Regions from separate parts of the Paenibacillus sp. FSL R5-0887 genome, predicted to be linked through region 2. Evidence: a T-box and tRNA genes for the amino acid it is inferred to sense, from the RefSeq annotation. Region 2 holds a T-box; the other holds one or more tRNA genes.

Region 1 (15,886 bases), on a different contig from region 2:
CATTACAAGGGATTCATAAGTAATTATTATTTCATTCATAATAAACAAAGGGGCCCCCATATTGGGAGCCCCTTTGTTGTATTAAGCAAATGTTTGATTGCATTATAAATCGCTAGTAATAAGCTTCTGTAAGATTTGTTTTATTGATTAAGCTGCTGACTCTTAAGTTGTTCCGCAGTAATATTGGCCTCAGCTGGATCCATAGTAAGGATGGTATGGCAGAACATACAGCGGTCTGTTTTGCCCAGCATTTTGGTCAGCTTGTGACATTCAGGGCATTCCAGTTGGACTGCGCTAGTTGACAGCATCCCAGCCCAGAAATAGATTGCAAGACTTGCCATCATTGAGATTAAACCGATTACAAGACCGATTCCAGCGAATACTTTTCCAGTTGAGCCCCAAAACACGATGCCCGCTGTACCCAAAACCATAAGTCCCATTCCGAGCATTGTGAGCAGTAATCCCCATGTGCGAAAAGCGTTGATCTTAGCCGTTTTAAACTTCATGAGTGTTTGCTCCTAACTAAATATAGTTGGGTTGTCCAGAAGGAACTGTCTTTCATATGTAGAATAATAATTATAACTGAATTATAACTGACTGGACGCAAAATCGCCAAATTTAATGGAGGGAAGCATGGAACTGTCCAATGTAACTTTGTTGAGTGGAGAAACGTTTGATGAGAATGTTTTAGGAGCGGTCGTTTTGCGGCAGAATGGGGATATTCCGTTTCAAAGCGCACTTCTTCAAGATTTTGATATGGTAGTGTTAGTATTGCATGAAGAACAGGATAGAGAGCATATTGTTCGCCATACCATTGCCGGTGACCAACGGACCCAGTCAGTCCATATTGGCCTTTTTGCTTTGGAGCAGGCTGTTATGGCAGGGGATAATAACGAACTTCTTATCAGTTTGATGAGGGGGGAAGTGATCTGGGACCCCAAGGGAATACTAGAGGAAATGCGACGTGAGATACTGCAATTTGAAGGACCGATCAAGGAACGGGTCGCATTTATGGAGTTTGCTCGCTTTTTGCATATGTATGTGAAATCCAAGCGCTATATAGAGGCTGGCTTTATTATGGATGCTTACAACTGTGTATTGATAGCCTTATACCATTGGGCAAGAATAGAAGTGAGTGAAGTGGGTGCTTTCCCCGAGCCAGCTATTTGGGAGCAGGTTAAAAGCATGAATACCTCTGTTCATAAACTTTATGAGGAGTTAACGGTCAGTACTGAGACCTTAGAGCAACGTGTGGAGCTTGTGCTTCTTGCATGTGAATTTGGGATTATGTCCAAAATGACGGACTGTTGTCTATTGCTCTTTAATATTTTGAATAGCCGTAAGGAAGCATGGAGCATTAAAGAATTACTGCAGCATTCAGGTCTGAGTCAATTAGAGTCTGAACTACCCCTTGTTTTACGAAAGCTGGTTTCTCGTTCGCTAATCCGAGAGATTACATCTTGGGCTGATGTTCACGAGGGAGAAGGGCATGCGATCCGCTATACATTATAGAGATAAATTAGATACAGTAGAAGATGTTTAATTATAGAGAGATGAGCAAGGATAGGGAGAGGCTGAGCACTCTCTTTTTTGTTTGTTTACTAATATGAAACGCTCATATTTATTCGGAAAAATTAATGGTTGACTCTTTCCTTGTTCATGTGTTAAATTATAACTCGTCCCTCTGACACAGAGATGTGCTTTCGAAAACATTCGAAAGACAACCGAAAAAAGAAATTAAAAAAAAGGTTGACTAAAACGAGGACGCTGTGATATATTATAAAGGTCGCTGCTGAACAACACATCGACGAAATAAACAGCTTGATCTTTGAAAACTGAACAACGAGTGAGTAGGAAATCACGTAAGTGAAATCCAAAATTAGAGAATTAATTTTCTCGTCAGATGTTTCAAAATGAGCATATCGCTCTTTTCAATACTAATTGGAGAGTTTGATCCTGGCTCAGGACGAACGCTGGCGGCGTGCCTAATACATGCAAGTCGAGCGGAGTTATTTTGAAAGCTTGCTTTCAAAATAACTTAGCGGCGGACGGGTGAGTAACACGTAGGCAACCTGCCCTTCAGACTGGGATAACTACCGGAAACGGTAGCTAATACCGGATAATTTCTTTTTTCTCCTGAGAGAAGAATGAAAGACGGAGCAATCTGTCACTGAGGGATGGGCCTGCGGCGCATTAGCTAGTTGGTGGGGTAACGGCCCACCAAGGCGACGATGCGTAGCCGACCTGAGAGGGTGAACGGCCACACTGGGACTGAGACACGGCCCAGACTCCTACGGGAGGCAGCAGTAGGGAATCTTCCGCAATGGGCGAAAGCCTGACGGAGCAACGCCGCGTGAGTGATGAAGGTTTTCGGATCGTAAAGCTCTGTTGCCAGGGAAGAACGTCCGGTAGAGTAACTGCTACCGGAGTGACGGTACCTGAGAAGAAAGCCCCGGCTAACTACGTGCCAGCAGCCGCGGTAATACGTAGGGGGCAAGCGTTGTCCGGAATTATTGGGCGTAAAGCGCGCGCAGGCGGCTATTTAAGTCTGGTGTTTAAACCTTGGGCTCAACCTGAGGTCGCACTGGAAACTGGGTGGCTTGAGTACAGAAGAGGAAAGTGGAATTCCACGTGTAGCGGTGAAATGCGTAGATATGTGGAGGAACACCAGTGGCGAAGGCGACTTTCTGGGCTGTAACTGACGCTGAGGCGCGAAAGCGTGGGGAGCAAACAGGATTAGATACCCTGGTAGTCCACGCCGTAAACGATGAGTGCTAGGTGTTAGGGGTTTCGATACCCTTGGTGCCGAAGTTAACACAGTAAGCACTCCGCCTGGGGAGTACGGTCGCAAGACTGAAACTCAAAGGAATTGACGGGGACCCGCACAAGCAGTGGAGTATGTGGTTTAATTCGAAGCAACGCGAAGAACCTTACCAGGTCTTGACATCCCTCTGAATCTGCTAGAGATAGCAGCGGCCTTCGGGACAGAGGAGACAGGTGGTGCATGGTTGTCGTCAGCTCGTGTCGTGAGATGTTGGGTTAAGTCCCGCAACGAGCGCAACCCTTAACTTTAGTTGCCAGCAGGTAATGCTGGGCACTCTAGAGTGACTGCCGGTGACAAACCGGAGGAAGGTGGGGATGACGTCAAATCATCATGCCCCTTATGACCTGGGCTACACACGTACTACAATGGCCGGTACAACGGGAAGCGAAGCCGCGAGGTGGAGCCAATCCCATCAAAGCCGGTCTCAGTTCGGATTGCAGGCTGCAACTCGCCTGCATGAAGTCGGAATTGCTAGTAATCGCGGATCAGCATGCCGCGGTGAATACGTTCCCGGGTCTTGTACACACCGCCCGTCACACCACGAGAGTTTACAACACCCGAAGTCGGTGGGGTAACCCGCAAGGGAGCCAGCCGCCGAAGGTGGGGTAGATGATTGGGGTGAAGTCGTAACAAGGTAGCCGTATCGGAAGGTGCGGCTGGATCACCTCCTTTCTATGGAGAATCGTTCTCTGCAATGAGAACATTCAAATCGGAAGCTCAGCTTCCAAAACTCAGGTTTAGGCCTGTTACTCACTCGTTGCTCAGTTTTGAGAGTTTAAGCTCTCAAGTAAGACTTGATCCTTGAAAACTGGATACCGAAACGAATTTGCGTTTTAGAACATCTTTTAGCAACTTGTGTAAACAAGTAAATGTTATTAGTGAGATTTTTCTTCGGAAGAATCAAGGTTAAGCTAATAAGAGCACACGGAGGATGCCTAGGCGCCAGGAGCCGACGAAGGACGTGGCGAACAACGAAACTGCCTCGGGGAGCTGTAAGCAAGCTTTGATCCGGGGGTGTCCGAATGGGGAAACCCAGCTGTGGTAATTCGCAGTTACTCATTTCTGAATACATAGGAAATGTAGAGGCAGACCAGGGGAACTGAAACATCTAAGTACCCTGAGGAAGAGAAAACAATAGTGATTCCGTCAGTAGCGGCGAGCGAACGCGGAACAGCCTAAACCTAAGAGCTTGCTCTTAGGGGTTGTGGGACGTCTCACATGGAGTTACAAAGGAATATGGTAGGTGAAGAGGTCTGGAAAGGCCCGCGATAGAGGTAAAAGCCCTGTAACCTAAACTGTATTCTCTCCGAGACGGATCCCGAGTAGTGCGGGGCACGTGAAACCCCGTATGAATCCAGCAGGACCATCTGCTAAGGCTAAATACTACCTGGCGACCGATAGTGAAACAGTACCGTGAGGGAAAGGTGAAAAGCACCCCGGAAGGGGAGTGAAATAGAACCTGAAACCGTGTGCTTACAAAAAGTCAGAGCCCTATTAATGGGTGATGGCGTGCCTTTTGTAGAATGAACCGGCGAGTTACGTTTAACATGCAAGGTTAAGCCGAGAAGGTGGAGCCGCAGCGAAAGCGAGTCTGAATAGGGCGAATTAGTATGTGGACGTAGACCCGAAACCGTGTGATCTACCCCTGTCCAGGGTGAAGGTGCGGTAACACGCACTGGAGGCCCGAACCCACGTACGTTGAAAAGTGCGGGGATGAGGTGGGGGTAGCGGAGAAATTCCAATCGAACTCGGAGATAGCTGGTTCTCCCCGAAATAGCTTTAGGGCTAGCCTCGGTATAAGAGTAGTGGAGGTAGAGCACTGATTGGGTGCGGGGTCCGCAAGGATTACCAAGCTCAGTCAAACTCCGAATGCCATATACTTATTGCCGGGAGTCAGACAGTGAGTGCTAAGATCCATTGTCAAAAGGGAAACAGCCCAGACCATCAGCTAAGGTCCCCAAGTGTGTGTTAAGTGGGAAAGGATGTGGAGTTGCACAGACAACCAGGATGTTGGCTTAGAAGCAGCCACCATTGAAAGAGTGCGTAATAGCTCACTGGTCGAGTGACTCTGCGCCGAAAATGTAACGGGGCTAAACACACCACCGAAGCTATGGCTAGATACGTATGTATCTGGGGTAGGGGAGCGTTGTGTAGGGGTTGAAGGTGTACTGAAAAGAGCGCTGGACACTACACAAGTGAGAATGCCGGTATGAGTAACGAAAAGATCAGTGAGAATCTGATCCGCCGAAAGCCCAAGGTTTCCTGAGGAAGGCTCGTCCGCTCAGGGTAAGTCGGGACCTAAGGCGAGGCCGAAAGGCGTAGTCGAAGGACAACAGTTTGAAATTACTGTACCACCGTAATCCGCTATGAGCGATGGGGTGACGCAGGAGGGTAGTGACGCGGACTGATGGATGTCCGTCTAAGCAGTGAGGCTGATGTGTAGGCAAATCCGCACATCATTAAGGCTGGGCTGTGATGGGGAGCGAAAATTATAGTAGCGAAGGTCATGATCTCACACTGCCAAGAAAAGCCTCTAGCCAGGAGAAGGTGCCCGTACCGCAAACCGACACAGGTAGGCGAGAAGAGAATTCTAAGGCGCGCGGAAGAACTCTCGTTAAGGAACTCGGCAAAATGACCCCGTAACTTCGGGAGAAGGGGTGCCCCGGTAGTGTGAATAGCACGAGGGGGCCGCAGTGAAAAGGCCCAAGCGACTGTTTAGCAAAAACACAGGTCTGTGCGAAGCCGCAAGGCGAAGTATACGGGCTGACGCCTGCCCGGTGCTGGAAGGTTAAGGGGAGTGGTTAGGGGTAACCCGAAGCTATGAACCGAAGCCCCAGTAAACGGCGGCCGTAACTATAACGGTCCTAAGGTAGCGAAATTCCTTGTCAGGTAAATTCTGACCCGCACGAATGGCGTAACGACTTGGGCGCTGTCTCAACGAGAGATCCGGTGAAATTTTAATACCTGTGAAGATGCAGGTTACCCGCGACAAGACGGAAAGACCCCATGGAGCTTTACTGCAGCTTGATATTGAATTTGGGTACGATCTGTACAGGATAGGTGGGAGCCGTAGAAATCGGAGCGCAAGCTTCGGTGGAGGCGCCGTTGGGATACCACCCTGATCGTATCTAGGTTCTAACCTAGTACCCTTACCGGGTACGGGGACCGTGTCAGGCGGGCAGTTTGACTGGGGCGGTCGCCTCCTAAAGAGTAACGGAGGCGTTCCAAGGTTCCCTCAGAATGGTTGGAAATCATTCGCAGAGTGCAAAGGCATAAGGGAGCTTGACTGCGAGACCTACAAGTCGAGCAGGGACGAAAGTCGGACTTAGTGATCCGGTGGTACCGCATGGAAGGGCCATCGCTCAACGGATAAAAGCTACCCTGGGGATAACAGGCTTATCTCCCCCAAGAGTCCACATCGACGGGGAGGTTTGGCACCTCGATGTCGGCTCATCGCATCCTGGGGCTGAAGTAGGTCCCAAGGGTTGGGCTGTTCGCCCATTAAAGCGGTACGCGAGCTGGGTTCAGAACGTCGTGAGACAGTTCGGTCCCTATCTGTCGTGGGCGCAGGAAATTTGAGAGGAGCTGTCCTTAGTACGAGAGGACCGGGATGGACGTACCGCTGGTGCACCAGTTGTTCCGCCAGGAGCATGGCTGGGTAGCTACGTACGGACGGGATAAGCGCTGAAAGCATCTAAGCGTGAAGCCCCCCTCAAGATGAGATTTCCCAATTAGTAAGACCCCTTGAAGACGACGAGGTAGATAGGTTGGAGGTGGAAGTGCAGTAATGCATGGAGCTGACCAATACTAATCGGTCGAGGGCTTATCCTATACGTAGAATGCAGATTCGTTTCGGATTCAGTTTTCAGGCATCAAGCCTGGTATGAATATTCCCTGATAGCTCAGTTGGTAGAGCACTCGACTGTTAATCGAGTTGTCACAGGTTCGAGTCCTGTTCGGGGAGCCATATGGAGAGGTGTCCGAGTTTGGCCGAAGGAGCACGATTGGAAATCGTGTAGGCGCCACAAGCGTCTCGAGGGTTCGAATCCCTCTCTCTCCGCCACAAATTTTTAATTAGTATGGCCCGTTGGTCAAGGGGTTAAGACACCTCCCTTTCACGGAGGTAACATGGGTTCGAATCCCATACGGGTCACCAAATTTTCACTTGATTTATCCTAGTGGACTTTGGTACAATAACAATTGTTGTTTATGGAGGCTTAGCTCAGCTGGGAGAGCATCTGCCTTACAAGCAGAGGGTCGGGGGTTCGATCCCCTCAGCCTCCACCATAACACTTTCTTACTGACGCGGGGTGGAGCAGCCCGGTAGCTCGTCGGGCTCATAACCCGAAGGCCGCAGGTTCAAATCCTGCCCCCGCAACCAATTAACTTAAGCAATTATATCTTTTGGAACCGTGGTGTAGTTGGCCTAACATGCCTGCCTGTCACGCAGGAGATCGCGGGTTCGAATCCCGTCGGTTCCGCCATTTTCATCATGGCTCGGTAGCTCAGTCGGTAGAGCAGAGGACTGAAAATCCTCGTGTCGGCGGTTCGATTCCGTCCCGAGCCACCATTTATCATCACAAAAGAATGAGTGCCATGCCGGTGTAGCTCAATTGGTAGAGCAACTGACTTGTAATCAGTAGGTTGGGGGTTCAAGTCCTCTCGCCGGCACCATCCTTGGAGGATTAGCGAAGTGGCCAAACGCATCAGACTGTAAATCTGCTCACGTGAGTGTTCGGTGGTTCGAATCCATCATCCTCCACCAGTTTTTAGGGGCATAGTTTAAAGGTAGAACAACGGTCTCCAAAACCGTTGGTGTGGGTTCAATTCCTGCTGCCCCTGCCAAGTTCTTTCTAAAGTTTAATATGGCGGCCGTGGCGAAGGGGTTAACGCACCGGATTGTGGTTCCGGCATTCGTGGGTTCGAGACCCATCGGCCGCCCCATTTACTTTAAAATGAATAATGGCAACAATATCAACTTAATATGGCGACTGTGGCGAAGGGGTTAACGCACCGGATTGTGGTTCCGGCATTCGTGGGTTCGAGACCCATCAGTCGCCCCATTTTACTTTAAAATGTTATTGGGGATTAGCCAAGCGGTAAGGCAACGGACTTTGACTCCGTCACTCATAGGTTCGAATCCTATATCCCCAGCCATTTTATGCGGACGTGGCTCAGCGGTAGAGCATCGCCTTGCCAAGGCGAGGGTCGCGGGTTCGATTCCCGTCGTCCGCTCCAAGTTTTCATGGCGCCATAGCCAAGTGGTAAGGCAAAGCTCTGCAAAAGCTTTATCCCCAGTTCAAATCTGGGTGGCGCCTCCATTTAGTTCATATGTGCCGGCGTGGCGGAATGGCAGACGCGCTCGACTCAAAATCGAGTGGGAAACCGTGGAGGTTCGAGTCCTCTCGCCGGTATCTTAAAAAGGTTTGTAAGAATGCTTTTATAAGCAATCTTACAAACCTTTTTCTTTATGTCCTTGGGTTTACAGCAGTAAGCCGTTGAATAGAGAGTTTCTCTATTTCAACGGCTTTTTTTAATCTGATTAGTGATTAACCTGATTGATTATTAATGCGGAATGCTCGCGGGGTAAGACCTATTTCTCGTTTGAACATATTGCAGAATTGGGCATCGTTCACAAAACCTGCAGCAGCAGATACTTCAGAGATTTGCATCTGAGTATGACGTAATAGAGATTTTGCATAATCCAGGCGTTTTAACAGCAAATACCGCAGGGGTGAAGACCCGAAACGTTCTTTAAATAGATGGCGAAAACGATCGTAACTATATCCGGACATTTCTGATAGTGTTTCGACGGACAATTTATGGCGATAATGCTCATTCATATAATTAAGGACATATTGTACTCGATCTTCTGTTGGGGATTGATATCCAGAGGCACTAAGAAGCCTCATAAGATGGACGGTAATCTCGCTCATTTGTAGGTTTAGAAGCTCAGAGAATCCGTCTTGCTTGCGTGTAAACTCTGCTTTCATTCGCAGCAGGATTTGAAGAACGGTCTGATCTTTATCATCTTCATATACGCCGAGCAGATTACTCATATTAGGGTGTTCTGAGTGGAAGCCTACAAATAATACATTTGCATCCTCACGGTGGTGCTCGTCATGTTTATGATTGGGTGGCACAAGCGCGAAAGAAGAGGAGCGAAAATGGTAACTTCGTGGGCCAACATTGGTTGTCCCTACCCCCTGTAAATAATAGACTAGTTCGTAGCATTCATGCTGGTGTGGAGGGATATAAGTATTTAGCTCATGTGTGGCACTTACAATATATAGAACACGATCCATGATGATCCTCCAATACTTATGTTTTAGCCGAATCGTACAAAACAATGACCGAAATCATATAATTATTTTTAATAATATTTGTTATGATCGTATCAATAAATCCGAAAGTTCGCAACCTGACTGGCCATCTCGTTCGGAAATAAAGCGGATTATTAATAATAATGGTATTTTTATTGCTATTTTTGAGCCTAAACGTTAAGTTTATTACTTTTAATGATACTTTATTTGGAAAAAAGAGAATTTCCATTTGAACCGTGAATTATACAATGGGTGAAGATGGGATTCTGCGGATTACTAACCAACTAAAATTAGGGGTGGAATAGAGTAATGAATAAAAAAGTTCTTTCTTTGTTGTTATTAATGGTGATGGTTCTGGTCACAGCATGTGGGAATAACACGTCCAATAATGGTTCTTCAACGAATACTGGATCCAAAGCGGACGAAGGCGGAGAAACAGGTGCAGGGGATAAACTCAAGGTTGTATTGCTGATTCCGGGGACACTTGGGGATAAATCATTTTTTGATTCCGCTAATAACGGCTTGCAAAAGGTTAAGGATGAACTTGGTGCAGTAACAAAGGTTGTTGAAATGGGCGTTGATAAAACGAAATGGGAGCCTACATTTAACGATATCGCTTCCGAGGATTGGGATGTAATTATTTCTGGCGGTTCTGAAATTACAGAGATGTTTAATGCAACGGCAGAATTGTATCCAGACAAAAAATTCATTAATTATGATACCGACATCGATGAAGCACCAGATAACATGTACAACATGTCTTATGCGACAAATGAAGTATCTTTCTTGGCAGGTGCCGTAGCAGCATTAGCTACACAATCGGATATGCCGAATGCTACCCCTGAGAATGTGATTGGGTTTGTCGGCGGTATGGATATTCCGGGGATTAATGCTTTCTTGGTCGGTTACATTCAAGGTGCTCAGTACGTTGATCCTGATGTAAAAGTGGCTGTGTCGTACGCTGGTGATTTTGTTAACCCTGCAAAAGGTAAGGAGCTGTCTCTAATTCAATATAACTCCGGTGTGGATGTTATTTTTAACGTGGCTGGGGGTACAGGTCTTGGGATCTTTGACGCAGCTAAAGAGAAGAAAAAATATGCAATTGGTGTAGACTCCGATCAGGCAATGTTGATTAACGATACGGATAGTGAAAAAGCAAATCTAATCGTTACTTCATCTATTAAAAAGATTGATACGGCTATTCTAGGTGCAGTGAAGAGATTGCAAGAGGGTACGCTAGAAATGGGCAAACGTGATGTATTGAGCTTTGTAGATGATGGTGTAGGTATTGCTGAGAATGATATTTATAAAAATGTATTCCCGGCTGATCTTCAGGCCAAGGTTGAAGAAGTGAAGCAAAAGCTGATCAATAAAGAAGTTAAAGTGGATAATGCGATGGGGATGGAAACCGCAGAGGTAGAAGCTATTCGTAACGCAGTTAAGCCTTAAGCTTTAAATCTTAAGATCAGTTCTATAGAGTTAAACCTACAGTTGGAGATTCTTCTAGTCAGGGGAATTCCAGCTGTATATTTTTGCAGACCTCCAAGTTGAAAGGCGTTGAGACCTATGTACACAGCTCTGCTGGAAATGCGGGGAATTACCAAGGTATATCCCAATGGCGTCGTTGCAAATAAAGACGTGCATTTTTCTTTACGTGAGGGAGAAATACATGCGATTGCAGGTGAGAACGGTGCAGGTAAATCGACTTTAATGAAGATTATGTTCGGCATGGAAGAGCCAAGTGAAGGCGAGATCTATATCAAGGGTGAAAAAGTAAAGCTGCAATCCGCTCAGGACGCCATTGATAGAGGCATCGGCATGGTCCACCAGCATTTCATGTTGGTACCTTCTTTTACGGTGGCAGAGAATATGGTGCTGGGTATGGAGCCGCGCAGAGGAGTTGGCATTAATTATGCCGAGGCTGTGCGCATGACGGAAGAGACCGCAAGGAAATACAATCTGGCAGTGGATCCAAAGGCAAAAGTAGAGGATCTTACAGTTGGGATGAAACAAAAGGTTGAGATTCTTAAGGCGCTGCTGCGTGGTGCTAAAATTCTGGTGCTTGATGAGCCAACTGCGGTGTTGACTCCACAGGAAACAGAGGAATTGTTCCGCGAGCTTAAGCAATTAAGGGAACAGGGCCATACGATAGTTTTTATTTCGCACAAATTAAAGGAAGTCAAAGCGATTTGCGACAGAATTACGATTATGCGCAGCGGCCGTAGTGAAGGTGTTTTTCAAACACAGGATGTGACAGAACAGGAAATCTCGCGACTAATGGTCGGCAGAGACGTCGTGCTGAAATATGACAAAGAGATTCTGGCTGTTAGTGAGCCAATACTAACGGTGCAGGGACTCAGTGTGAATGATGCAGATGGCAAAGCATTATTGTCGGATATCAATTTTGCGGTACGTGGTGGGCAGATCGTTGGGATTGCTGGTGTAGAAGGCAACGGGCAGACACAGCTCATTGAAGCTCTTACAGGTAGCTTGAGAGGTGTCTCAAGTCAGGGCTCTGTACTAGTGAAGGGAAAGGATATCCGTGAATCGGATATTTTGGATATTCGTAAGCTAGGCGTTTCCTATATACCGGAGGATCGGATGCGGCAAGGGATCGCTAGTGAGGCAAGCATAGCTGATAATCTGCTATCTACTCAGTATCGTACAAAAGCAATGAATAAAGGTCTTTTTTTGAATGGCTCACGAATTGCCAAGCTAGCAGTATCCCTTGTAGAGGAATTTAAAGTCCGCTGTTCAGGACCTTCTCAGCCCATAGGAATGTTGTCAGGTGGTAACATGCAGAAGGTAGTCGTAGCTAGAGAGTGTTCGACTGAACCGCAGCTGCTTATTGCAGAACAGCCGACACGGGGTGTGGATATAGGCGCAGCCCAGTTCATACATCAAAAGTTGTTGGAATTACGTTCAGACGATTGCGCGATTTTGCTAGTGTCGGCAGATTTGAATGAGATCTTGGAGATCAGCGATAGTCTGTTAGTAATGTACGAGGGTAAGATTGTTGCCTTTTTCGAGGAGCCATCTAAGGTTAGTGAGGAAGAATTAGGTCTTTATATGCTGGGGATTCATCGACAGGACGAGGAGCACATCGGGAGGGCCGTAAATCATGTTTAAAGTTAAATATTTTGAGTACATTCGGACATCGGCGGTAATCGTTATTGCACTCGTTATTGCCTTTCTGATCATCTCTTTGGTCAGTAATCAGCCTGTGAAGACGATTGGTATATTCCTATTAGAGCCGTTATCCAGTAAAGGTCATATTGGTAATGTGATTGAGATGGCGATTCCGCTCATGTTCACTGGGTTGGCAGTATCCTTGTTGTTTCGAGCCAATATGTTCAACCTGGGAGCTGAAGGGATTTTCTATTTCTCCGGTGTTGTAACTTCCGTATTGGCTATTCATTTAACGCTGGACGGCTGGCTGCATCCGATGGTAGCTATTGCTGCAGGTTCAATTGTAGGAGCGTTGCTCTCGGCAATACCTGGTATTCTGAAGGCAAAATGGAATGCTAATGAGTTGGTTACATCCTTAATGTTCAATAATATTTTGTTCGGAGTAGGGCTATACCTACTGAACTATCATCTGCGTGATGCTAAAGCTTTTGCCAATGTATCCTACAAATTCGAGAAAACGGCACTGCTGAGTAAAATGGTCTCGGGCACCCGTATTCATACCGGTCTTATTATCGTTATCGTGCTTATTATTGCAGCTCATCTATTCCTATACAAAACGAAATGGGGATATGAGCTGCGCATGACAGGCATCAACCGGGACTTTGCCCGTTATTCCGGTATGAAGACAGCCAAGGTTATTATTCTCGTCCACTTGATTGCAGGTTTTATCGCAGGTATGGGGGGCTCCGTAGAAGTGCTGGGGATGTATAACCGTTTCCAATGGACGTCACTGCCTGGTTATGGTTTGGATGGTGCCCTTGTAGCGATGTTAGCCAAAAATAATCCGCTGTCCGTAATCGGCTCTGCATTATTCCTAGCGTACATTCGAATTGGGGCTGACATGATGGCGCGTCTGTCTGATGTACCTTCAGAGATGATCTCAATTATACAGGCAATTATCATTCTTCTGATTTCGGCTGAGCAATTTCTGAAATTCTGGAAAAATCGGATGCTCTTGAAGGAGGCGAAGGAAGCGTGAATAGTTTGTTTGATGTGATTTTTACAACTGACTTTGCGTTCTCTGTCCTTCGCGTGACGACTCCGATTCTGTTCGCCGCGCTCGGCGCACTCATCTCCAACCGTGCAGGGATCATTAACATTGGGATGGAGGGCATCATGCTTGTTGCCGCTTTAGCGGGTGTCATCATAAGCAGCTATACACATAGCGCATGGGTAGGTCTGCTTGGGGCGGTGCTGTCTGGAACATTGATCGCTGGAATATTAGCTTTTTTCACCCTGAAATTCAAAACACATATCATTCTCGGGGGTGTGGCCATTAATATGTTCGCTTCGGGAGGCACTGTGTTTATCCTCTATCTGCTTAGTGGCGACAAGGGTTCTTCCACTTCTCTGGCGAGTAAAGTTCTGCCTAGTGTCCAGATTCCTTTGTTGAAGGATATCCCGGTGCTTGGACCTATTTTATCGGGGCATCACATTCTGACGTATGTTTCTATATTGGCTGTGTTTGTTGTCTACTATCTATTAAACCGTACACCGCTTGGACTGCGCATTCGTTCAGTGGGTGAAAATCCACATGCGGCTCAATCCGTGGGTGTAAGTGTTGTGAAAATACAGTATATGGCTTTGCTGCTTAGCGGATTTTTTGCCGGTTTAGGCGGTGCTTATATGTCGATGGGGTATTTGTCACTGTTTACCCGCGATATGATCGCTGGCCGGGGCTGGATTGCCATTGCCGCTGAGTCGATGGGAAGAAGTACGACCGTAGGCACGGCGCTGACCTCTTTATTATTTGGTACTGCAGATGCATTGTCGAATGCGCTACAGGTGTTAAAGATTCCTGCGGAGCTAATCGCCACTCTTCCTTATGTAGCCACGGTAATTGGACTTGTGATCTACGCAGTATCTGAGACACGAAAAAAGAATAAAAAACTTAAAAGCCCGCTAGTTAAATAGCGATTGAAATGATTGATACACAGCCAAGGAGTGAGTACCTATGCCAACACCTATTATTATTGACTGCGATCCAGGGCATGATGACGCAATAGCGATACTGCTTGCCATAGCAAATTCGGAGAAGTTAGATCTGCGCGGGATTACAACGGTTGGTGGAAACCAAATTTTAGATAAAATCACGGAAAACGCCCTGAAGGTGATCAGCTTCGTGAATGCTGACATTCCTGTAGCTAAAGGGGCTGCTGGCCCACTGTTCGGCAAGCTTGTTACAGGTGAGGAAGCGCATGGTGAATCGGGCATGGATGGGCCGCTTTTGCCTCCAAGTAAATTCCGCCCTGTAGAGCAGGGTGCTGTGGAGTTTATGCTGAATATCATCCGTTCTTCAGAGGAGAAGATTACGCTCGTGCCGATGGCTCCTTTAACAAATATCGCACTGCTAATCACGGCTTATCCAGAGATTAAAGACAGAATTGAAAAAATCTCACTGATGGGGGGAGGTATCTCTTATGGGAATGTCACCTCTACTGCGGAGTTTAATATCTATGTAGATCCTGAAGCAGCCCGTATTGTGTTTGAGTCGGGGATTCCGATCACAATGAGTGGTCTGGATGTGACCGATAAGGCTGCTATTTTTGAAGATGAGATCCTAGCATTGAAAGAGCGGGGACCAGTGTCTACAATGGTCGGAGAATTGCTGGATTTCTATTCGATTTACGGTAAAAAAATGGGCTATGTCGGCAGTGCGCTGCATGATCCATGTGCTGTTGCCTGGCTGCTGCATCCGGAACTATTTGAATCTGAGCATCTATATGTAACGGTGGAGACAGAAGGCAAGCTGACGCGGGGAATGACAGTTGCAGACAGACGGAAGAAGACGGATCGTCCAGCGAATGTGCAAGTATTGGTGGGCGTTGACCGGGAAGCATTTATGAAGCTGATCTTTGATTCACTGGAAAAGCTTGATCAAGAGCTGCTGCTAGCGGCTGAAGGGAAGTAGCCTATGGCAGGATGGGAGAGACTTCAAGAGACCGTGCAGTTTGAAATTGCTCAGCGTGGAGAAGAAGGTTGTCTGATTGAGGGTTTTGCGGATAAGCTAGCGGCTGCTGGTGCCGATGAGCTCAAGCTGATGCAGGTATACAATGAGCTAATGGAGCTTAGGATCAGTGAGGATTTTCCGTATCAAGAGCCATCCTCTCTGGAGGAGATTCGTCATCTACGTCCAGAAGGCCCACGTAAGCTTGAGGCGGACTGGAGCGAGGCGGAATGGAGAGATAAGTTCTATGGAGCCTGGCTCGGTAGAAGTGTCGGCTGCGCACTCGGGAAACCGCTGGAGTATTGGGACTATCTCTATGGGAAAGATGGCCGTCCGGGCTGGGAGAATATTGAGCTATGGTTTCAGGGTGCGGACGCCTGGCCAATTACTGGCTATACGCCTGGGCATTCACGGGCAGAGGCTGAATATGGTCTTGGCTTAAGTGAATGGACACATGCGAGTACCCGCGAGACGATCAAGTATATGGAAAGCGATGACGATATTCGCTACACTGTCCTGGGTCTTATGCTGCTGGAGCAGAAGGGTCTGAACTGGGATTCTTGGGATATCGGAAAGCTGTGGCATACACATTTAACATATAGT
Region 2 (15,886 bases):
CGGTCAACTCGATCCGCTGGAATATGAAAAGTGCATTTAAGCCCGTATTTCAATATTATAAAGGCCTGATCGAGCTGCGGCGTACACATCCGGCATTTCGTCTGCATGGCCGCCAGGAAATTGAACGCTCCTTAGAATTTCTGCGTTGTGATGGCGGAATAGTATCGTATCTGCTTAGAAGCCATGCAGGAGGTGATCTCTGGAACAATATTACCGTTGTCTTCAATGCTAATAATGACCGGATGTCGGTATCACTTCCTGAGGTTGCTGATAGTTGGAACGTAGTAGTAGACCATACCCGTGCCGGGATAGAAGCCATCCGCAGAATCGAAGGCAATGAGGTAGAGGTGGAAGGGTTGTCGATGATGGTCCTTTATGATGAATGTGGTGAGCCAGCCCCACGCTCTAAAATTATCGAAATACACTATGAACGCCCAGATCAGAATTACCAAGGCTGGAATCTTTGGGTTTGGGATACAGGAATCCAGGATGGACAATGCGATTTCCGTTATATGGAGAACGGGCGTGCAGTAGCCCGCATCGAAGTGCTGCCAGATACCCAAACTATCGGATATATTTTGCGGCTTAATGATTGGGAAGAAAAAGATGGGGACGGAGACCGTTTCATTGATTGTTCTACGAATGGAGAGTTAACCAAGGTCTTAGTTCGGGATCGTGATCAGGAGATTGACGAAATTTCAGAAGATCATCTTCGGTTAAGCAGTTAGAGGCCATACAAAAAAGCTGTTTCAGGGTTGATTTTTCCTGAGACAGCTTTTTATTTGCTCTTATGGTTTTACAATGGTCTGGTTAGCTAACCCTTCGTCCACAAGCTCGTAGTAGAGATTGGCTTTATTGCCACCATAGTCTTTGGAGCGATACATCGCCAAATCGGCGGCACGCAGCAGTTCATTAATACTGCTTCCGTGTTCAGGAAATAAAGCGACTCCGATACTCGCGGAGGTATGGAAGCTGGACCCGTTATCAACAGACCAAGACTTGTTGAACAGTTTAAGTAACCGCTGTAGTGTTTCATCAAGCATCTCTGGAGAAGTGAATCGATGCAGTACAACTGCGAACTCATCTCCGCCGATCCGGAAGGCCTGACCTATTCCTTTAACCGTATGCTGAAGTTCACGGGAGAGCAGCTGAAGAAATTCGTCTCCAGCCAGATGGCCTAAGGTATCATTTAGCTGCTTGAATCTATCACAGTCCAGCAGGGCAAGCGCAATATTTTGCCTCCGTCCTTCGGGTTGGGTGATAAGGTTCTCCATATACATTTTGAAATGAGCCCTGTTGGGAATCGCTGTTAAATGGTCATAGAAGGCTAGCTTATGTAGTCGTTCTTCGTATTGTTTTCGCTGGGTAATTTCCCGAGATAACAGCATGAATTGTGCTGGGAATTTACGGCTGCCGAGAACAGGTGACACCTTAGTTTCAAGCCATACCCATTGGCCTTCTGCTCCGCGCATGCGCAGTTCAGAAATGCGCGGAGTTCCCTGAACAACACTTTTTAATTTAGCCCAGGCAATTTCCGGTTCACGTATGTAGTTGGATAACGGATCTCCTTTTTTAGGCACATAGCCTAGAATACTGGAGTGTGAGGGGGAAGCATATAGAATCAACCCGTTGGGATCCGTCAAAATAATGAAATCAGACATGGTTTCACCGATAAGCTGATAAAGTGTTTGTTCTTCCAGCATTTCATTCTGGAGCCAGATGATTTTGCGTCCAAGGTAAATAATAACTAGGAGAAACACAAATAAGAGGAGTGAATAAAGAGAGAACAAAGCGCTTTTTTTATCTCCAAATCCATCCGTTACTTGCAAGGCGTAGTTGCCAATCAAGTCCTCTGCTTGATCGAGATGTGCCCTAGCTTCATTGAATTGCGAGTTTAGGGTGAGCGCAGAATATGAATCTGGGTTCCAGCTGCTCTTCGTCCGTTCTGTTATTAGCTTATACCCTGAATTTTTCCATTTGATAATGGTAGTTTCGAAGGAGCTGAGCTCGTTTTTTAATTCGGAAAGGATAATTCCACTTTGTTTCATATCACTGTAAGGGTTTTTTATAGCGTTGATATTTGATCTTGCTACACTTATTCGTTCCTCCGCTTGAAGATTATTATCTATAAACTCCTTAGTGAACTGTTCACCTTCTGCGGCTGTTAGGTTTGGACCCATTGCGATTTGCAAGGCTACAGCGGCTTGATGCAGATCACGATCCGCGCTCAGTATAAGCTTAGAGTTCTGATATATATCATCATAAAGAGAATCTGACAATCTATTAATCGTGTAATTTAAATAGAGTAGCGAGGCGACGCTGATCCCAACCAGAAGGACGGAGATTGCAGCGAAGATATAGAATAGTTTGCGTGTTACCTTGAACTCAAAGAATCCTGCCACAGTCATCTTCTCCCTGTATAAGATGATTAAGAAAATCTATTGCTGCTTAAGTAGAACCTGCAGAACGCAATCTATGGTCAGGCGTAATTTAATACATTCACTGATGTTTGAAGGTGCTTTTGGGATAAAAGAGGTGTTGTATACATAGTGGGAAAACATAGGAAAGTGTACGTGTGAGTAAATGGTAGTTTCTAGTATATCAAGTATATAGGACGTGCTGCTTATAGAGCAATCTTTACTCAGATAATAATCAAAAAGACAAAATTTAAAGTTTAGTGTATGGGCCTATTGAATTATCTATATTCAAACCGATGGTTCCTATTACCCAACTCGATCATAAATGATACCTTTTACAGCTGCTGAAAAAAAACTGCCCTTAGTCATCTTAATGACTATAGGACAGCTAATCATTCATTATTCGTTACGCAGTGCGTGAATGGGGCGAAGTCGTGCGGCTTTGTTCGCAGGCATCATTCCAAAAATCACGCCGATGAGTAAGGAGAAAATAAAAGAAATCAGTACCATATCCCAAGCAATGGAAACTGTAAGTGCAGAGTATTTACCCAGCAGCCAACTGCCCGCGATACCAATGCCGACCCCAAGCACCCCACCCAAACCGCTGAGCACGATGGATTCAATCATGAATTGAGCGAGGATATCGAATTTTTTGGCACCAATTGCTTTACGGATACCAATCTCACGTGTTCTTTCATTGACAGATACGATCATGATGTTCATGATTCCGATGCCGCCGACAAAAAGTGAGATGCCTGCTATGCCTGCAAGCGCCATGGAAAGTGTATCTGTTGTGGAATTGACAGTTTCCAGCATTTCCTGAGAATCAAACACACTAAAAGCATTATCCGCATAATTGAATTTAGCATCAAGCGTACTTTCCAGTTTTTCTTTTGCAGCTGCTACAGTATCTGCTGAAGTTGTCTTAATGGTGATGGAACGGACGCCTTTACTTTTTAATTGGCGTTCTGCAGTGCTTATAGGAATGAGTATGATATCGTCGTTGGAACCACTTAGACTGGAGCCTTTTGTTTCTAAAAGCCCAACGATTTTATAGCTAATTCCGTTTAACTGGACCTTCTGCCCTACAGGATTGTCTGTACCGAATAAATCTTCGGCCGTACCTGAACCGATCAACGCTACCTTTTGCCGGTATTCGTTATCAATATCAAGTAAGAAGCGGCCCGCCTGTACATGAAAATCTTTAACCTCCTCATAAGAGGGGGTGATTCCTTCTACAGTTACACTAACGTTGTCCGTTTTGTTCTTGGCTGTAGCATTGCCGCTGATCACAGGAGCTACATTTGCTATACCCTCTATATCCCCTAGAGCAAGGGCTTCCTCATAGGTGAGAGAGGTAGTCGCCCCACGGCCAGTAATGTTTACAGTGAGTTGGTTTGTGCCTAGTCCGTTTAGCTGCTCTGTGATCTGTGAAGTAGTTCCTTGCCCAACAGAAACAAGAATGATGACCGAAGAGACTCCAATAATAATCCCAAGCATCGTTAAAAAAGCTCTAACCTTACTGCTGTTGATGCTCTTCAGGGCCATTCGCATGCTTTGGTACAATTTCACCCCGCATTCCTCCGATCTTCCACGAGGTTGCCATCCTGAATACGAATAATCCGCTCCGCTTGTTTAGCTATTTCCAGATCATGTGTGATAAGGATGATGGTATGTCCTTGCTTATTTAACTCACGTATCATTTGCATGACTTCCTGTCCCGTCCGTGTATCCAGTGCCCCGGTTGGTTCATCGGCAAGTAGAATAGGGGGGGATCCCGCCATAGCCCGGGCAATCGCTACCCGCTGTTGCTGTCCTCCCGAAAGCTCAGAAGGGCGGTGATGCATCCGATCCTCCAGCCCTACTTTAATGAGTGCTTCCTGTGCTAGTTGTCTTCTTTCCCGATGGGAGAGGCCACGATAAATCAATGGCAGCTCCACATTTTCAATGGCTGACAGCTTGGGGAGCAGGTTGAAATTTTGAAAGATAAAGCCGATCTTCTCATTGCGGATCGTTGCGAGCTTATTGTCGGATAACTTGCGAACCTCTTGTCCATCTAGAAGATAACTTCCTTCATCGGAGATATCGAGGCAACCAAGCATATTCATGAGTGTTGATTTACCAGAACCGGAGGGACCAATAATAGCTACGAACTCCCCCAGATCAATTGTAAAGGAAAGGCTATTTAAGACCGTCATGGTTTCTCCGGCCATTGTGTAGCCGTGGGACATGTCGTGAACTTCGATCAGAGGTGCTGAAGCACTCATCTGCCGCCACCTCCGCCACCACCTGGTGCGCTGCCCATACCACCAGCGCCACCTCCGGTGAAGCCGCCACCCCCACTAAAGCCACTGCCGCCGAAGCCAGCGCCACCCATACCGCCCATACCACCTCTAGTTTCCGTTTCCGTGCTGGTTGTTCCGGTTTTCGTAGAGATTACGGTAGGGATGATCACCTGGTCCCCTTCATGGAGTCCGCTGACAATTTCAATGCTGCTCTCATCATGGAGACCCACTTCGACAGTGACCATCTGTCCTGAGCTATTGCCGCGATTTCTTCCACCGGCAGCGCCGCTGCGAGCGTCAGGAGCCCCGCTGGGCATAGCGCCGCCGCGAGCGTCAGGAGCCCCGCTGGGCATAGCGCCGTCGCGGGCGTCAGGAGCCCCGCTGGGCATAGCGCCGCCGCGAGCGTCAGGGGCACCGCTAGGCATTGGTACTTGGCCCTCGCCAGCAGTTTTGGAAGTTGCGGCTGAACCCGCTGCTAGAGGAATAGAAACTGTGTATTTTCCGTTTCTTTCTTGTACAGCTTCAATAGGTACTGTTAATACATCCTTTTTCTCAGCAGTGGTTACTGAAACTTCCGCAGACATTCCAACAAGAGCACCTTCGGAGCTTGTTAGACCTATGGTAACATCGAAGAGGGAAACACCGTTTGAGGCGGTGCCCTCATTAGCTATTTTCGTAACCGTTCCCTTGAATTCCGTATCAGGCAGAGCATCCAATGAAATAGTGGCAGGCATCCCTAGCTTTACAGTAGGAATATCAAGCTCATCCACCTGCACAACTACACTTAAATTAGCATAATCGGTAATGTCGATGAGTTCAGAGCCGTCCATGGCTTTTTCGCCGCTTGCAATATTAACTGTCGTTACAGTTCCATCAATAGGAGCCGTTAACGGATCAGGAGGAAGCATATCTTCTTGGACAGAAGCTATTTTTTCCTGTTGCGCCGAAATGTCGGTTTTGGCCTTTTCAATCGAACGTTTGGCATTGCCTAGCTCATCTTCTGATGCACCTGCCACGGCCAGCTTCTTATATTGCTCCTGCTTGTCCTCAAGATCGGTCTCAAGCGAGGCAAGTGAAGTTTGCTCCTGCTTGAGATTGTCACTCAGATCATTGCCTTCAAAGGTAATCAAAGTCTGGCCTTTTTTCACGAGATCGCCCTCTTTGACAAGAACCTCAGCTGCGGTCCCGCTGTCCTTCGTTTTTACTTTACCAGTTTCTGTAGCAATCACGGAGCCGGCTCCGGATACACTAACTACGATATCGCCCTTTGTAACGGTAGCTGTATTAATAGGCACTTCAGCGGCTTGACTGTTCTTATCAGGTAACAATGTATACACCAGCATTCCTGCTGTGGCTACAACTACTACTCCAAGAGTCCAGAACACTATTTTTTTCTTCTTCATTTCTATCCTCCCTAGCTCATCATATTAATTGCCGGATGTATTGCTGGTGTCTGGATCTGTGCCAGAAGTAGAGTTGCTGTTCGAAGTCGTTGATGCCCCCTGATAAGTGACGACATAGGTTTGTGTTCCCAGCAGATTTCGATGGCCTTGGAATTCGTCGTATAGATTCAACCGGATTGCGCCGCCACCCAGTGTTTTGTACAGGCTGCTTGTGAAGGTTGTGGTGTACGACTTGAAGTTACCTAATTGTAGATCTGTGCCAAGTGTTAATGTTTTTTCCATGCTTTGTCCTAAGGGGTCAATCAGCTCCAACACCAGTTTGTGCTCGTAGGTGCCTGATTCATAAAGCGTGCTGGCTGACATGTTGTAGGTTAGGACAGTGCTGAGCGTATCTTTACCAGCGGTGACGGTGGCGACTGCATTTGTAACGGATAGGGTATAAGGAAACATTTCCACGTTCAAAAGATTGCCTTTGGGCTCCACTCCCAGCTGGTTCAGTCCAAGTGATACCGTATTGATGTAACCCGTCGATTGGCCGTCAGGAGCGGTAAGCTTGCCTTCTGAAACACCCTCCCCGATATAAAGGACAAGGTTCGCTGGATCTATACCTAGAGGGAGCTTACTCCAGAGTGTGACCAGACTTTTTCCGTTAGGACTGGTGGAGGTTTTGGACTGGGTGACTTCGGCTTCATAATATTGATTGTCTTGTGTTTTGTAATAGGCTACGAGTTGAGCCTGTTCGGATTTACGCGATTCCTCACTGTTCATTTCTAGTTCTGTGTACAAGAGATTTGAATCTGTACCTGGGTACACGAGGGTCCGGCGTACAAGTAATTCCGCTTTTTTACCTTCAAGCTCAAGATGGAAAGAATTTTCAGCTGCAACACTCTGTACCCGGCTGTCCAGTTGGGTAGTACTTAGAGAAAGGAAGTTAAGCTTACTTTCACCTGAAGTTTCTTGCAGGGTGATTTTTAATTGATTGAAAGTATAGCTATAAGGAACATTGGCTACGACATACACAGCAGCCGATTCATTTGGACCGAGGATGGTTTGCGTACTTTCTGAGACAACCTGGGAAGTGCTGCTGATGTCACTTTCTCCAGCTTTGACGACACTTGTAAGCGCAGGAAGCTGAACAGAGGTTGATTTAGTGTTGCGGATGTTGATTTTAGCCACGATCTGGTCTTTGTCAGACCAAGGGAGTCTTTGAATGTTTGCAATTTTGACAACAAATGTACCGTGACTGTTCTCAATGGGGTATTCCGTGTCCTGCCAATTGTTAGTTTGCAGCGTGTAAGGGATCTGATAATAGGCGGTAGGAAAAATGATCTTGCCCTCAGCAGCCGGCTCAGTCATTTGCAGCTGCAATGTTCCTTGATTGAGTGTGAGTGGTACATCTGCGCTGAGTTCAATAATCTTTTCTTCAAGCGGTTTCAATGTTAGGCTGGCAAAACCCTTCGTATCTACCGGAAAGCTATACCCTTCAGCGGCTTTAATAGCAAGTTCATAGGCAGGCACATTCACTGCTTTGTTGCCGCTATTTTTGATGCGGAACTGTAGTGTCCACTTTGCGTTGCCATTGTCAGCATAGACGTTAGCCGTTTTCAACTGTGTTTCGACTGTATTATTGCTGATTGTAAGCTTCTTCGTGACATTGCTGGCTACGACAAGATCCGGTGTTGTTGCAGCGGGGAGATTGTAGGCGACAACCGGCAACGCTATTTTTAATGAGGCATCTTCTCCGGCAAATTGCAGCGCCATGTTGTCTGTCTTCATATAAGAAGGGATTTCCGTCAAATAGTAGATCGTCTTCTTTTCCTGAGGCTGTACTTTATAGCTGGTGCTGGTGTCATCAAGTGCGAGTTCAAATACAGATCCTCCAGCGGAAGCGAGGTATCCTTTAAGTCCAGTATCACTGAGTACCTTGGTTCCTTGATTAGTGAAGCTAACGCCAACCTTGGCATAGACCTTACCGTTATATTTATAAATTTGCAGGCTCTCTGCCTTGGTGGTTACAGGGAGATTGTTTAGGGTGATCTTTTTACTCTGCCCTCTGGCGACAGCTTGTGAATATCCTGTGGGTACGGTGAAGTTCCCTAGCTTTTTTTGATAATCGGTGGTGTTGAAGTCCCATCCGTACAATGAAATTTTGACCCCGTTTAAAGAGGTGGATTTGCCGATGTTTACATAGTAGGTGATAGATTGACTGCTTTTCGCGGCAATGGATTTGATGGTTGCACTGCTGGTAATAGGGCTTCCTTGAATAACTGTACCGCCGCTAGTAGTTACTTTGGAGAAAAAGTCCACCAGATTGAGGCTAGCGTTGCTTCCATTAGAGTAGCTGAGTGTGTATGTAAGAATATTTCCGCCATCCTGAGTTAATAAGCTGACATCCGTCAGCTTTGCGCTGATGTTAGTCTTCAAGGCTATGGAGCCTAGTTTATCCAGAGCGGATACGGAAGCTGTTGTTGCTATTTTGGTGGATGTAGTCCCGGCCCAAGCGGTATGAGCTCCATACGCTGCAAACTGGCTAAGTACAGCTGTGCTTAGCAGCACCGCGGCTACTTTTATTCTCCGTACATGCATTTGATTTCCTCCCAATAGGATAGTTAATAGTCTGCGAAGGTGCACCCGAGTGGATAAGCAAGCCTTCCTAGTAATGGAAATTATCAAGCCCCGCTGAATGTTAGCTGAAAAAAAGTTGGAAAAATGGCTCTGAAGCTTAAAGCCAGCTTAAAAGAAGATAAAAATTAGCCTAATTTTGTCCAGCTTGTCAAAACGACAGATTTTGCATATAATAAAGAGACATATCTCTTGTAGTAAAGAGATACCTGACAATTAGCATGAATTGTGAAATGCAGTGATGGAGAAGAGTACACAGTGCCTGACTTACAGGGAGGAGACGCCGCGGATTGAGAGCGTTTCTAAGAAGCAGAGCTGTCGAAGTTCACTCCGGAGCAGTTCCCTGAATTCCTTAAGCTGTCTAATAGGGAAGGGTAGGGGATACCGGTCACAGACCGTTATTTCTGTATAAAGTGAGATAGGTATCTGTCCAGCCAAAAGAGGGAATGAAGCTCTTAAGGGGAACAGATCAGCTTGTCTAACAAGGGTGGTACCACGGTCTTTTCGTCCCTTACCGGGAGGAAAGGCCTTTTTTTGTTGAACTAGACAATGATTGAAGGGGGCTGTACACGGCCATGAAAGAGAAGTTGGAAGCATTGAAGGTTGAAGCGCTGGCTAAGCTGCAGGAGGTTATGGATCCGCAGGTACTAAATGATCTAAGAGTGAAGTATCTCGGTAAAAAAGGTGAGCTTACAGAGGTTCTGCGCGGTATGGGAGGACTTAGTGCTGAGGAACGTCCGGTAATCGGGCAAGTAGCGAATCAGGTTCGCAGTGCTATTGAGGAGATTATCGGCGCGAAGCAGGAGGCTTTTCAAGAGCAGGAAACCCAGCAACGTCTGCAGGCTGAAAAAGTAGACGTAACCTTACCGGGTCGCCGTATGCAGCAAGGGGGCATTCACCCGCTTAGCAGAGTCGTACAGGAGATTGAGGATATTTTTATCGGCATGGGCTACCGTGTAGCTGAAGGTCCGGAAGTAGAGACCGATTATTATAACTTTGAAGCTCTAAATTTGCCTAAGAATCACCCGGCACGTGATATGCAGGATTCTTTCTATTTAACGGATGACCTGTTAATGCGCACACAAACCTCGCCGGTACAGATTCGTACTATGCAGGCTATGAACGGTGAAGCTCCGGTAAAAATCATCTGCCCGGGTAAAGTATTCCGCCGTGATGATGATGATGCAACGCATTCCTTCCAGTTCCACCAAATCGAAGGTTTGGTCATTGGAAGTAACATTCGAATGAGTGATCTGAAGGGCACCCTGCAACAATTTGTGCAGGAGATGTTTGGACCGAATACAGGCATTCGTCTTCGTCCGAGCTTTTTCCCATTCACTGAGCCAAGTGTTGAAGTAGATGTAAGCTGCTTCAAATGTGGCGGCGATGGCTGCAGACTATGCAAGCAAAGCGGATGGTTAGAAATCCTTGGCGCAGGTATGGTGCATCCAAATGTACTGAAAATGGGTGGCTATGATCCTGCTGAGTACAGCGGCTTCGCTTTCGGAATGGGTGTAGAGCGGATTGCGATGCTTAAATACGGCATCGATGACATCCGACATTTCTATAGTAATGACATGAGTTTTGTGAAGCAATTCAAGGGCGTTTAGTTTTTGTGGGCGCGTTGGCTGATAGTGGCGGAGAATGGCTTTGGAGTGTTCTCCCACAGGAAGCAGCGCGAACGACAGTGAAATAAATACATCTGAAACATAAAGGAAGTGAGCGGATATGAAAGTATCAACCGGATGGTTGGCTGATTATACATCGATTGAAGGAGTAACCGCCGAACAGCTAGCGGAGAAGATTACCGCTGCCGGCATTGAGATTGACGGCGTAGAGCGCCGCAATAAAGGCATTTCCGGCATCGTAACCGGCTATGTGAAATCAAAGGAAAAACATCCTGATGCAGACAAGCTGAACGTATGTATCGTGGATGTGGGCCAAGATGAGGAGCTACAAATCGTTTGCGGCGCAAAAAATGTAGCTGCAGGTCAAACTGTACCTGTAGCAATGGTTGGCGCTAAGCTGCCAGGACTGGATATCAAAAAAGCCAAGCTGCGCGGTGTCCTGTCGCAAGGAATGATCTGCTCGGCCAAAGAATTGGGACTGAATGATAAATTGCTTCCAAAAGAGCAACAAGAAGGTATTCTTGTGCTGCCTGAAGGGACAGAGATTGGTCAGGATATTTCCAAGGTCCTCGGCTTAGATGACGAGATTCTGGAATTCGATCTGACTCCGAACCGTTCAGATTGCCTCAGCATGATTGGTGCTGCTTATGAAGTAAGTGCAATTCTTGGGCGTGAAGTTAAATTACCTGATCCAAAAAGCGAAATGATTGAGATCAGTGGTCCTGCTGCGGATTCCATTTCCGTCAAGATTGAAGATGAAGAATACTGCAGCCATTATGCAGTTCGTTATATTGCAGGTGTTAAACCTGCACCATCACCGCTGTGGATTCAGAATCGTCTGATGGCTGCTGGGGTTCGTCCAATTAATAATATTGTGGACATTACCAATTATGTGATGCTGGAATATGGACAGCCGCTGCATGCTTTTGATGCAGATAAAGTACAAGGTGGAGAACTCGGCGTTCGTCTTGCCCATGAAGGTGAAGTTTTGGTTACACTTGACGGTCAAGAGCGTAAGCTAGAGCCGCAAATGCTCGTTATCGCTGATGGAGTAAAAGCTGTAGGTCTGGCCGGAGTAATGGGTGGACGGGATACAGAGGTTACTGCTGAGACGGTAAACCTTGTTCTGGAATCTGCTAAGTTTGATGGAGGAACGATTCGTAAAACCTCGCGTCAATTGGGACTTCGCTCGGAAGCCTCCCTTCGTTTCGAGAAGGAAGTGGATCCAAGTGCAGTTATTCCTGCATTGAACCGTGCAGCCGTACTGATTGCACGTTATGCTGGCGGATCGGTCCATGAAGGCATCGTGCAAGCAGGAACTGACGCTGTTCAAGAGAAGGTTCTCACCTTGTCCTTAGAGAAACTGAATCGTTATCTGGGAACGGATTTGTCCTTGTTGGAAGTGAAGACATTGTTTGGCCGTCTACATTTCAAATGTGGAGATACCGCACAAGGGCTGATTGAAGTTCAAGTCCCAACCAGACGTGGCGATATCAGCTATGATGTTGATCTTATTGAAGAAATTGCCCGCCTGTACGGGTATGACAATATTCCAACGACTCTAATTGAAGGAATTACAACGCCAGGAGCACTAACTCACAAGCAAGCGCTCCGTCGTGAACTGCGTCGCCTATTGTCACATGGCGGTTACCAAGAGGTGATGGGTTACTCCTTCATCCAGCCGCAACAAAGCACAATGTTCCCTGAGTTATCAGAAGGAGCAGTAGCGGTGAAGCTGGCTATGCCGATGAGTGAAGAACGCAGCGTACTGCGTACCAGCCTTCTACCACAACTCTTGGATATTGCCAGCTACAATACCAATCGTCGTCAAAGCGACTTGGCATTGTTTGAAATCGGCAACGTCTTCTTCACGGATGAAGAACAGTTGACTCGTCAGCCACGAGAACTGCCGGTGCTGGGGCTGCTGCTTAGCGGAAGCCTAACAGTGAAGCAATGGAATGTTTCGGCACAGCCTGTGGACTTCTTTGATTTGAAGGGTGCGCTGGAAACGGTATTTGCTCATTTAGGGCTGACCGATAAAATCGTCTATGTAGGAGATAGTCCAGAAGGATATCATCCTGGGCGTTCCGCGTCGGTATATTTACTCGGAAACGAGGGTCGTGTGAAGATCGGAACGATGGGACAGATTCATCCGGATCTGCAAAGACAGCTGGATCTGGTGGATACTTATGCGGCAGAAATTTTATTGCAGCCGTTATATGAAAGTGCGCAAAGCCGTTTGCAATATAATGAGCTTCCGCGTTTCCCAGGAATGGAGCGGGATATTGCTGTGGTCGTGGATTCCGCTGTACCAGCGGGCGATCTGCTAGCTTCCATCCGCGATAACGGAGGTACTTTGCTCCAGTCCGTCCAGGTATTTGACGTTTATACTGGTGGTAAGCTGGAGAATGGAAAGAAGAGCATCGCGATCTCACTGCTGTATCGTCATAGTGAACATACACTGACTGATGAGGAAGTAGGAGAGGTGCATGAGAAGGTATTAGCATCTCTTCAACAAACTTTTGGTGCAGAATTAAGAAAGTAGCAGGAATTGTGTAAAGCCGCAGCGAATCCATTTAGAAACTGAGATTCGCTGCGGCTTTTTCTAGGTAGAGTGCAAAGCGGAGAATATCAGCCATAATCTATTGAATATTAGGGATTTTGCCAAATGCTTACCAAAAAAGCTACAATAGAAGAAGTGAAACTAGCTTAGAATCCGCACACATACAAAGGAGGGCACAACTGTGGCTATGGACCGGACACGTGTCGCCGTGGAGATATACGGAACTTCCTATAAACTCGTCGGAAGCAGTACTGAATATATGAAACAAGTGGCCCGTTATGTTGATGAACATATGCGCACGATTTCTAAATCTCACACCAGACTGGACACACCGCGTATAGCGGTGCTTGCAGCTGTACATATGGCGGAGCAGGCTATTCAGGTTCAGGACTTCAAAAATGAACTAAACATGATGACAGGTGAACGCAGTGAACTGCGATTGGAAGTATCTCGCCTGCTGGAGGTACAGCGGGAGCGGCAAGAAGAATTCGAGCGACTAGAAGCTGCGGCCAAAGAAGAGGCTGGGCGACTGATTGCTGCTGCGGAGGAAGAACGTAAGCGGCATTTGGAGATTCAGGAGAATGAACGCAAGGTACATGCGGAACAGCTTCAGGAGGCAGTGCAAGCTGTGGAAGCTGCACGCAAGAAGCTGGAAGAAGAATTGCTTGAGCGCGAGATAGAGCTGCAAGCACTGCGGACAAGCTACGAAGAAGAGCAGGCAGCTAGTCGTGAACACCAGCGGCAGGAACTGGCGAAGGCGGAAGCCATCCACTTGCAGCAGCTGGAGGAGCAGAAGGCTGCTCATCTGCAAGAGCTGGAGAACATCCGGGAGACGCTGACCAAGGAGAAGACAGACACGCTGTCTGCTCTGCAGCTTGAGCTGACCGAGACCAAGTCAACACTGGAGGAAGAGCTTGAGGTTACCAAGTCTACATTAGGTAAAGAACTCGAAGATACCAGATTGACGCTGGGTAAGGAGCTTGAGGATACCAAGTTGACGTTAGGTAAGGAGCTTGAGAGTACCAAAGCGAAGTTGGGCAAAGCGCTGGCGGAAGAACGTGAAGCACTGCAGCGGGAACAAACCAAGAATAAGGAACTGCGGCAGTCACAAGGCACTCAAGAGCATAGACATAAGCAAAATATTCAAGAGCTGGAAAAACAGCTGGCTGAGCTTCGTGGTGGGACAGGGCAACTTCAGTCCAGATTACGTGCGGCTGAAGCCAGTCTTAAGAGTGAGCGAGATGCAAGACAGACGCTTCTTGGACAATATGAAGCGATTGTTAAACGTGAAGAACAGCTCAGTGAAGAGCTTCACACGGCTACTGAGCTGGGCACACTGTTGAATGAGGAGCTGGAAGAGTTACGCCAGCGTTATCAACAGTCACAGAATGAAGCTACAGAGCTAAGAGCGTCACTACAGGAGACGAGTGAAAATCTGCACCGTGTTCAGGAAGAGCTTGCGGGATCAGCAGCAGAGGCGGCTAACTGGCAGGAGCTTTCGGATAAACGCATGGAAGATATTGGTGAACTGGAAATGAATCTGCTGGAGTCTGAGGAGAAATCCGTGTTGCTCCAGAAAGAGATCGACACGCTACGTGGGCAAGCCGATGGATTAGTACAGCAGCTGGATCAGGAGGTTCAGCTTCGTACAGATGCAGAACGCGAAACAGCGGTACTTCGGGAGCAAGGTGTGCAGGCTCAGAAGGAATTGTCTGCGCTTCGTGTTCGTTATGAGGAACTGATTGCTCAATACGACGATGTACTGCAAGAAGGAGAACGCCTGCAGGAAAGATATCAACTGTTGCAGGAAGAAGGCGAAGAGGCAACACGACGCTTAGAAGAGTTATCTGAAGCTAGTCGTGAAGCTGCTGCTACTGTTGCTGAGCAACAGGAAGTGCTGAAGGAAGCAGAGGCGTACGGAGCTTCCTGGAAGCATAAGTACGAGGAACTATCCGATCAGCAGCTGCAGTGGACGGATCTCGAAGCAAAGCTGCGTGAGGAGATCGACATTTGGCAGCAGGAAGCCGGTGAGGCTGAAATGAAGCAGGAAGCTATTGATCGTGAACGTAGCGAAGTGCTTCAGCAGCTAGGTGAAGTTGGTGAAAGCTATGAAATGGTTCAAGGACAGCTTCGTTTGTTGCAGCTCCAGTTTGAAATGCGTCAGGAAGAGCTTGACAAGCTGACAGATGAGCATCGTAACCTTAAAGAGGAATATGCCAAGCTACAAAATGAATATAATGAATGGATTCAACTGATCGAGCAAGACAGTTGAGTGCCGGATGCAAGTAAAAGAGCTGACCTGATGAGTAGAGAGATCTATTTCGGGTCAGCTCTCTTTATTAATGAGCTCAAATTAAAAAAACAGCCGATCTCAGGGGGAATCCCTAATAATCGGCTGTTTATGTGTAATCTATTCCACGATGATTGTAGCTCTCATTCCGCTATGTCCGGAGCCACACATAATGGAGCAGGTCATTTCGAAAGTTCCAGCTTTCTCGGGTACGATCACCTTTGAGGATTTTTTTTCATTAAGCTGCAGCTCGAACTCTGGAATAAGGATACCGTGATTGCCGTCATCATTTTTAAAAATGATTTTGACGGGAACACCCTTTTTTAGATGATATTCTTCCTGATCAAAGCTGTAATTTGTAGCTGTAATTATGAGTTCTGTTTCTGCCTCGATTTCCGGCTCCGCTGTGTTAGTATTGCCAGCAGCACTATCATTGTTGTTCCCACAGGCTGTAAGTGCTATAACGAACACCATTGAAAGTAGAATTGCAAATTTTTTAATAATCTAAATCCCCTCCCAAGAAGTCCAAGCATAGTGAAAATGTGACAATTATGTAGACATCATAACTTAAAATTTAAGTAAGCGCTTTGATGAAATGTGAAAACTATGTGAACAGGCAGACTGTTCAAACTTTGTCGTAAATTGCAAAAAAATGATGAAAATATAACTAAAATTTAT

The links. A T-box is a leader RNA that pairs with one kind of tRNA and senses whether it is charged. The one in region 2 lies ahead of pheS (phenylalanine--tRNA ligase subunit alpha), so its partner is inferred to be a tRNA-Phe.
Region 1: it encodes a tRNA-Phe, which carries the amino acid that the T-box ahead of pheS (phenylalanine--tRNA ligase subunit alpha) is inferred to sense. The anticodon was not compared.

The regions. Positions count from the first base shown of each region.
Region 1 is NZ_JBBOCE010000001.1:3,956,427-3,972,312, reverse strand. It holds gene MKY14_RS17705 (glycosyl hydrolase family 18 protein) at 1-23, shown strand, start outside; gene MKY14_RS17700 (DUF2614 family zinc ribbon-containing protein) at 141-506, opposite strand; gene MKY14_RS17695 (nucleotidyltransferase-like protein) at 634-1,512, shown strand; rRNA gene MKY14_RS17690 (16S ribosomal RNA) at 1,939-3,496, shown strand; rRNA gene MKY14_RS17685 (23S ribosomal RNA) at 3,729-6,655, shown strand; tRNA gene MKY14_RS17680 (tRNA-Asn) at 6,716-6,791, shown strand; tRNA gene MKY14_RS17675 (tRNA-Ser) at 6,795-6,887, shown strand; tRNA gene MKY14_RS17670 (tRNA-Glu) at 6,906-6,980, shown strand; tRNA gene MKY14_RS17665 (tRNA-Val) at 7,036-7,111, shown strand; tRNA gene MKY14_RS17660 (tRNA-Met) at 7,129-7,205, shown strand; tRNA gene MKY14_RS17655 (tRNA-Asp) at 7,231-7,308, shown strand; tRNA gene MKY14_RS17650 (tRNA-Phe) at 7,319-7,394, shown strand; tRNA gene MKY14_RS17645 (tRNA-Thr) at 7,423-7,498, shown strand; tRNA gene MKY14_RS17640 (tRNA-Tyr) at 7,504-7,589, shown strand; tRNA gene MKY14_RS17635 (tRNA-Trp) at 7,596-7,669, shown strand; tRNA gene MKY14_RS17630 (tRNA-His) at 7,693-7,768, shown strand; tRNA gene MKY14_RS17625 (tRNA-His) at 7,812-7,887, shown strand; tRNA gene MKY14_RS17620 (tRNA-Gln) at 7,907-7,981, shown strand; tRNA gene MKY14_RS17615 (tRNA-Gly) at 7,988-8,062, shown strand; tRNA gene MKY14_RS17610 (tRNA-Cys) at 8,072-8,145, shown strand; tRNA gene MKY14_RS17605 (tRNA-Leu) at 8,160-8,238, shown strand; gene MKY14_RS17600 (AraC family transcriptional regulator) at 8,374-9,129, opposite strand; gene MKY14_RS17595 (BMP family ABC transporter substrate-binding protein) at 9,457-10,596, shown strand; gene MKY14_RS17590 (ABC transporter ATP-binding protein) at 10,714-12,276, shown strand; gene MKY14_RS17585 (ABC transporter permease) at 12,269-13,315, shown strand; gene MKY14_RS17580 (ABC transporter permease) at 13,312-14,250, shown strand; gene MKY14_RS17575 (nucleoside hydrolase) at 14,291-15,247, shown strand; gene MKY14_RS17570 (ADP-ribosylglycohydrolase family protein) at 15,251-15,886, shown strand, end outside.
Region 2 is NZ_JBBOCE010000002.1:169,065-184,950, reverse strand. It holds gene pulA (type I pullulanase) at 1-728, shown strand, start outside; gene MKY14_RS18875 (sensor domain-containing diguanylate cyclase) at 789-2,402, opposite strand; gene MKY14_RS18870 (ABC transporter permease) at 2,817-3,989, opposite strand; gene MKY14_RS18865 (ABC transporter ATP-binding protein) at 3,986-4,684, opposite strand; gene MKY14_RS18860 (efflux RND transporter periplasmic adaptor subunit) at 4,681-6,105, opposite strand; gene MKY14_RS18855 (hypothetical protein) at 6,130-8,691, opposite strand; T-box leader at 8,957-9,242, shown strand; gene pheS (phenylalanine--tRNA ligase subunit alpha) at 9,303-10,337, shown strand; gene pheT (phenylalanine--tRNA ligase subunit beta) at 10,456-12,900, shown strand; gene MKY14_RS18840 (hypothetical protein) at 13,106-15,190, shown strand; gene MKY14_RS18835 (cupredoxin domain-containing protein) at 15,329-15,682, opposite strand.